Regions from separate parts of the Cobetia sp. Ld8 genome, predicted to be linked through region 2. Evidence: predicted binding sites of a transcription regulator. Region 2 holds the regulator's gene; the other holds the start of a gene.
What was found. Region 2 encodes FNR, which switches genes on or off when oxygen is low (the NO sensors DNR and NnrR bind a similar motif). Its sites were predicted from a motif close to TTGATNTANATCAA; they were not measured.
Positions count from the first base shown of each region.

Region 1 (3,924 bases), on a different contig from region 2:
TCAGACAAGAAATCGCTCGCAGAAGTCGCGAACAAATTAGCTTGACAAGCATTAGCCCCTTGCCCGGCAGGCCCATGCGCCACGACCCGAACCTTGCCACTAAGCGTAAGTTTAGCAACACCTTGTGTATAGGCCTCGTATATTCCCGGCGTCAGCATCGTGTGCGATGCAGCCTCTTGGATAGAAGCGCCCGCAGCCTGCAAAAAGCGATTCAACCCATCGCTCTTCTGGGCAATTATCAAACCAGGGTTTGTGCAGAACTGCCCTGCTCCCATGTTCAAAGAATCGACAAAGGCCTCTCCAAGCTCAGCGGCACGTGACTCTAGAGCTGCCGGCAATAAAAATACCGGATTGATCGAGCTCATTTCTGCATAAACTGGAATCGGCTCTGGACGCGCTTGAGCTGCTGCCACCAGTGCAGTTCCGCCACTGCGCGATCCCGTAAACCCTACCGCTTTAATACGAGCATCAGTGACTAGTCCTTGTCCTACCTCACGACCAGAACCATAGAGCAAGGAAAACACACCCGGAGGGAGCTGGAATTTCTTTACTGCTCGCTGAATCGCGCGACCCACGAGCTCTGAAGTTCCTGGGTGCGCAGAGTGAGCTTTGACCACCACCGGGCAGCCAGCTGCCAGGGCGGAGGCAGTATCACCACCTGCGACAGAGAACGCTAGCGGGAAATTTGATGCCCCAAATACTGCCACTGGACCCAGCGCTATGTGCCGCTGCCGCAGATCGACCCGCGGCATGGGCTGACGCTCAGGAAGTGCAGAATCGATACGTACATCAAGCCACTCACCGGCCCTTACAACGTTCGCGAATAAGCGCAGCTGAGAGCAGGTGCGCCCGCGCTCGCCTTCGAGACGAGGCCTTGGAAGGCCGGTCTCAGCCATCGCGCGCTCTATCAGAAGATCCCCAATGGCCTCAACCTCGTCAGCGATCCCTTCGAGAAACTGCGCCCGTATCTCCAGCTCAGCTTCGCGATAGGCGTCAAAGGCTTCCCAGGCCAATGAGCAGGCTTGCTCTACCTCCACTGTGCCGCCCGCCGCATAGCCCGGTTCGAGTTGCTCATTGGTCTGCGGATTTACAGCGTAAATCATTGTACCTGTGGCTGCGATAGCTTCAGCACCCACCAATTGTTTACCCTCTAGCCTCATCATTTTTCTCCTGTTAAGGAAAATCAAAAATTCATCTAGTACAAATCTCAGGTATTAGCGACCGCCACCAGTTCCTTCAAGACTCGCACTTCATTCTCAGTGGGCATTTCTAATGGCGCACGTACACTACCGGATGGACGTCCAATAATATCGGTTCCAGCTTTAATCAAACTGACGGCATAGCCTGACTTGCGGTCTCGCAAGTTGACGAAAGGCAGGAAAAAATCTCGCGAAATATGATGTACGGTTTCAGCATCACCGGATCGCAATGCTTTATAAAATCTGACGGCCATGTCTGGCACAAAGTTGAATACAGCACTCGAATATGTGTTCACGCCGACGGCAAGATATGCTTCAGCGATGATTTCGGCCGTAGGAACACCGCCCACATATGCCAAACGGTTGCCTACCGTCTTAATGATTCGATTTAGGGCCTGCATATCGCCTTTGCCGTCCTTGAGCCCGATAAGATTTGGGCAAACATTAGCCAGGCGCTGTACTGAGTTGGGGTTCATCACTCCATTACCACGGTTGTAATAAATTACACTGATCGAGGTAGATTGGCAGATCTGTTGAGCATAATCCACGAGCCCCTCTTGTGGGCACTCTGTCAGATAAGGAGGCATCAGCAGAATTCCATCTGCGCCCTCTTCCTCAGCGATACGTGCAAACTCACTCCCCATCTCTACACTGAGACCGGCACTAGCTATAACAGGCAATTTCCCATCAACCGTCTGAACAGCCAAACGTACAATCTCTCGAAACTCGTCGATGGAGAGGCTGAAGAACTCACCTGTACCGCCTGCAACGAATACAGCGGAGATCTCGTGACTAATAAACCATTCCAAACGCTGTCGATAGCTTTCGGCATCAAAACGTCCCTGAGCATCGAAATCGGTTACGGGGAACGATAGCAATCCATCGCTGATCGCCTGCTTGACCTCTGTGTGTTGAAAATGCATTGAATCATCCTCTTGTCTTGTTTTCGAATGCCCGATGGGGAATCGGTGGTACAGGTAGCCTTCACCTCGTTGTTGTCATACATCATACAAACGGAATTGGAGAGCAGCCAACTTTTTGTGCGTCACCTTGACTAAAGTATAATTTTTACCACATAGCTTGAGGGCTGACGGTAGAACAGAGAAGTCAAATCAACTGGTACTGTTGGCATCGTAGACAGAAATTTATTGACTTACACCAATAATATTTTTAGTCCTGACTATTGTATGTAAGGCACTCAACAAGTATACACATAAAAAGACTACTGCGACTCGATTATCACGAGAAAATATACATAAAAACACAAGGTAATTGCACCGATTTATTCCTATTCTTATTACAAATAGATTCTAGCATTTATTATAGCTTCGAACTATTACTTTACACGGTAAATCATGCATTAATTGGCGGGGGCTTTTTTTACAAGGAAAGCCCCCACTCTTTCGTTAGTTATTCTAGCCAGTTAATTAACATTGGCTATTTGTTTGACGTCCCATCCAAAAAGGAGTGACGACGAACCAGACTATTGTAACTCCTAGAATACTGGTTTTCATTAATGACGCATCGATAGCGTCGATAAGATACAGCACAGGAAACAATACTGTCAGGACCAGCATTAACATTGAAATTGTTTGTAATGCTTTTCGCATAGCGATCACTCCTTCACCGAAGTATGCATTGTCCCAACCTGCGCACTATTGGAGCTACTGTCTCTTCCAATAGATTGAGTCGAATCTTCTCTCTGAGCCAGATAGCTCAATCCGATAAAGAGTAATGCGGCGATGAACCAGCCTGGCAAGGCAACGAAGAAGATCTCGATTTCCGCGTATTCCACTAGTCCCAGGCAAATCGCCAACGTGATCAGCCAAGTCGCCAAGACTGGATACGTGAACTTGCGATTTACCCCTTCGGCATAGAAGCTTTTGAGCCCCAGCTTGGGGAGCACCCAGTAATCGATGACAATTACCGCCCCGATGGGCATCAACAACAATCCATATAGCGCCACGAAACCAAGTAGCTGCATCGCCACTCCCGGAAACATCGCTACGAATGTGGTCAGCAGTCCCGTGCCCAGGGTCACTTTGAAGCGCGAAACATTAGGGATGATCGCCTGGAAGGCCAAACCGGCTCGATAAATGGTTGGGTTAGCAGTAGTCCACCCAGCGATGATTACACAGATCAACCCGGCAACACCCAACGCTTGATCAGCCAGTGGTCCTGGAAGTGGGTTGGGGATTCGTCCTGCCTCGGCAGCAGCGATCATGGCACTGTCCGTGGTCAAGCCCGCATCGTACATCTGGAAAGCGAACAGCATTGAGGCGGCAATCCATGCCATGAAATGACCTACATACATCCCTGCAGCCGAGGCGATGCTATACCAGCTCTTGCGAGCAAAGCGCAGCACTGAAAGATCTGACATCCCTACATGCATGGCCATGTTGGCAAACCAGGCGAAGAATATTACGTGCCATAGGGTGAAATCTGGTTGCCCTGGCACTCGTACCCCTGTCCAGATCGCCGTTTCAGCCAAGGTCCAGAGTTCGGTAGCCGATCCGATCTCTGCCCCCGTTGCATCCACGAACCACTTCAACGAGACAATCCCAAAGCCAAGGAAGATTAATACCATCCAGGGCGCAGCAATATTGGCAAACCACGAAACAAAACGATAACCGTAGGCGGCCACCAAGGTGATCACTCCTCCGACACCAAGCACACTCAACACCCAGCCAATACTGTTAGGCGTCAGATCTGCAAGTGTTGGCAG
Region 1 covers NZ_JBISHF010000007.1:1,367,335-1,371,258, forward strand. The annotation lists gene ACJJV2_RS10525 (aldehyde dehydrogenase (NADP(+))) at 1-1,160, opposite strand, end outside; gene kdgD (5-dehydro-4-deoxyglucarate dehydratase) at 1,208-2,122, opposite strand; gene ACJJV2_RS10535 (purine-cytosine permease family protein) at 2,815-3,924, opposite strand, start outside.
Region 1: a site for FNR is predicted at 2,195-2,208, ahead of kdgD (5-dehydro-4-deoxyglucarate dehydratase). Genes of this name have one in related genera too.

Region 2 (3,924 bases):
GACTTCTCGCCGGTGCTCAATGAGCGCTTCGACTCTCCGGCCGCCAATCTGGAGGGCAGTGTGCTGTTCCGTGCGCTCAGCCAGAAGCGCAAGGCGCCGCTGCCGGTGACGGAAGATGGCCTGCTGCCGGAAGACCGCTTCGACCTGTCGCTCAATCGCAGTCAGGTGTGTGCCCCCGTCGAGGGCTACGACAAGTTCACCGAAGACCATCCTGACTGGGGCATGCCCTACGCCCTGCCACAGGTCAGCGATGAAGAGCACCGCACGCTGGTGAACTGGCTGGCCAAGGGTGGCGCGATGACGGGCCCGGCACCGCTGCCCCAGGCGCTGATGCCGCATATCGAGCAGGCCGAGCGCTTCTTCAATGGCGACAGCCTCAAGCAGCGCCTGATGAATCGCTATATCTACGAGCATCTCTTCCTGAGCCATGTGTATTTCCCGGACATCAAGGGCGCGGATGGACGGCCGATCTTCTTCAAACTGGTGCGTTCCAGCACCCCGCCGGGCGAGCCGATCAATCGCATCTCCACGCGCCGCCCCTACGATGCCCCCTATGCCTCCTACACCGCCGATGAGCGCGCGAGCATGCCTCATGATGAGGCCAGGCGCCCGCGGGTCTATTACCGTCTGTGGCAGGAGCGCGCGACGATCCTGGCCAAGAATCATCTGCCCTATGCGCTCAATGATGCTCGCTTCAAGCGCTGGCAGGCGCTGTTCCTGACACCGGATTACCCGGTGGATTACCTGCCGGATTACGACCTCAAGACGGCCTCGAATCCTTTCCTGACCTTCGAGGCCATTCCGGCCGAGTCACGCTATCGCTTCATGCTGGATGAGTCGCAGAACACCATCATGGGCTTCATCAAGGGGCCGGTCTGTCGCGGGCAGGTCGCGGTGGATGTGATCAATGATCACTTCTGGGTCGGTTTCACTGACCCGAAGATGTTCAGCCACCCGGAAGTGGAACGCACCCTGGCCGAGGAAGGAAAGAATCTCAGCCTGCCCGCCGAGCAGAGCAGCAATGCGTTGCCGATCAGCTCCTGGGTCAAGTTCGAGAGCAAGCAGACCGCCTATCTCAAGGCCAAGCAGCGCCTGATGTCCCAGGCCTATCTCGATGGCGATCTGCGCCTGGATGAGCGAGTGCTGTGGGACGGCAGCGGCTGGGCTGAGGGCCCCGGCCAGGGGCGCAACCCCAACGCGGCCCTGACCATCTATCGCCACTTCGACAATGCGGCGGTGATGAAGGGGCTGGTCGGTGGCGTGCCCAAGACGGGCTGGATCATCGATTACCCGATGCTGGAGCGCATCCACTACCTGCTGGTCGCCGGCTTCGATGTCTATGGCAATCTCGGCCATCAGCTGGTCACCCGTCTGTACATGGACTTCCTGCGCATGGAAGGCGAGAACAACCTGCTGGTGCTGTTGCCGGCAGGCGAGCGCCAGGCGGTGCACGACAGCTGGTATCGCGACGTCAGCCCCGGCCTTGGCGAGCTGCTGTTCAAGAAGCCGCCGCAGTTCGATGCGCCCAGTGGCATCGTCTGGACACCGCAGGAGCTGTCATCACCGGACCAGGCGCGCCTTGGGCTGATGCGGCGCATGCAGGAGCGCCTCGCGCCAGAACTCGGCCATGAGCGCAGCCTGAGCAATGTCGAGGACGAGCACGTGCGACATGAGCTGCAGGCCCTCGCTGCGGTGCAGGGAGTCTCGGCCAGCCTGATGCCTGAGGTGACGATCGTCGCGCTGGAGGATGGCACTGATGACTCGCCGCGCCTTTACAGCGTGCTGCGCAATTCCGCCCACGCCAACATCACCAGCCTGTTCGATGAGGAGAAAAATCGCCGTCCTGAGGAAGACACTCTCGATGTCTTGCGGGGCGTGGCGGGCGATTACCCGAATGCCTTCTGGCGTCTGACGCCTGACACCCTGACGGGGCTGGCAGAGCGGGTGGCGGCACTCGAGACCGAAGAGGACTATCGCGCCCTGCAGGCCGATATCGGGGTGCGCCGGACTGATCCGCGCTTCTGGGAGTTCTCCGACAGCGTGCTGCGCACCAACTATGCTGATCGCCCTGTCGAAGCGGGCCTGCTGGACTATAACCGCCTCGAGAACCGCTGATCGCCAGCGAAGGCCGAGACAAGGCCTATTGTCATGACTGTCTGGGCTGCCAAGACTGTCAGGGTTGTCAGGACTGTCATGACGACTGGCCTGACAGAAAGAAGAAGCCCGCCACGCAAATTGCGTGGCGGGCTTCTGTCTTGTGTGGTGCCGACATGGCGCCCTGGCGGCGGATCAGCGCAGTATCGCTCAGCGTGATGTGCTGTCAGCAGGCGTCATCAGCGACCGCCCTGACACTCGCCTTCGGCCAGTTCGATCAGGCCATCCAGATGCAGGATATGCACCTCGCGGGCACGAATGTCGACCAGCCCCTGGGTCTGGAAGCGGGTCAGGATACGGCTGATGGTTTCGACGGCCAGCCCCAGATAGTTGCCGATATCGGCGCGTGCCATCGAGAGGCGGAAGCTGTACGGCGAATAGCCACGACGACGGAAGCGCTGTGACAGGTTGACCAGGAAGCTCGCCAGCCGCTCATCGGCTGTCTTGCGCGACAGCAGCATCATCATGCGGCGATCTTCGTGCAACTCCTTGCTCAGGCTCTTGAACAGCTGGGTTCTCAGCTCCGGCATCTGCTCCGAGAGCGCATTGAGGCGGTCGAAGGGAATCTCGCAGACGGTGGTGGTCTCCAGCGCCACCGCGGTGCCGGGATAGCAATTGCTGTCGATGGCATCCAGCCCGGCCAGCTCGCTGGGCAGGTAGAAGCCGGTCAGCTGCTCCATGCCGCTGTTTTCATTGGTGATCTGCTTGAGACTTCCGGAGCGCACCGTGAAGACGCAATCGAAGGCATCGCCCTGGGTGAAGAGCACTTCCCCTTTTCTGAGTGGCGCGCGACGGCGGATGATGGCGTCAAACTGGTCGATATCTTCCATGTTCAGTGCCAGTGGCAGGCACAGTGAACTCAGCGAACAGGTCTGGCAGCGGGCTTCATGGGCGCGCAAGCGGTGTGATGCCTGTGCATTGGCCGTCATGGTGACTCTCCTGAGGAATGTCACCGCTACCCCTGGGGCAGGGCAGCGGAGGGGTCTTTCGGGCGCAACGAATGGTGGGGCGGGGCCTTGTCGCCCGCCGCTACCCTGCTCAGCCGATGTGATTCGAGCGGCCAGAGTCTGAGCGCTCATCGGCTAATGCAGTGCAATTTCGTGGCGCCATAATATTAGATTTTATTAATTCATTATCCTGCCCAACCCATGGGCGTTGCAAGGTGTGTGAACTTTAGGCCTGGTTGGCCCTGCGTGACCATACCGCGACGACCTGCCTCAGCCAGCTGCGCCGAGCAGCAGGATCAGTGCGGCGGCCAGCGTCGCCAGTGCCAGTATGCCCCAGGCACGTGGCGCTGGTGTGTCAGGCTGACGTACGCCATTGATGCGATGTTCTTGCATGGGGCCATCGCCTTCGCGCTCGTCGCTGTCAGCACTTGCAGCGCGCGAAAGGCTGCCCAGTGCCAGCATGGCGAACAGCACCAGGCTGCCCAGCGTGAGGGCCAGCACCCAGAGATTCCAGAACAAGGGGAGTCCAGTTGTCTCCAGCAGATTCATGTCGTGTCTCCTGAGCGGTGTCCTGTCATGGGCCACGGCTGGCGATGTCGCTCGCGGGGGCGGCCTGCTGCAGGTAGGCGAGCAGAGCCGTGATTTCGGCAGTGCCACGCACGTCATTGGGGGCGGCGAGAATTTCGTCTTCCGCGTAGGGTACGCCCAAGCCTTGCAGGGCTCGCATGCGGGCCGCGATGCCTTCGCCGCTCAACGCCCGCTCGAACAGCCACGGGTAGGCGGGCATCGCTGAGTCCGGCACCTGACTGCGCGGGTCATTCAG
Region 2 covers NZ_JBISHF010000008.1:1,115,511-1,119,434, reverse strand. The annotation lists gene ACJJV2_RS15625 (fatty acid cis/trans isomerase) at 1-2,115, shown strand, start outside; gene fnr (fumarate/nitrate reduction transcriptional regulator Fnr) at 2,334-3,083, opposite strand; gene ACJJV2_RS15615 (hypothetical protein) at 3,372-3,650, opposite strand; gene ACJJV2_RS15610 (cbb3-type cytochrome c oxidase subunit II) at 3,676-3,924, opposite strand, start outside.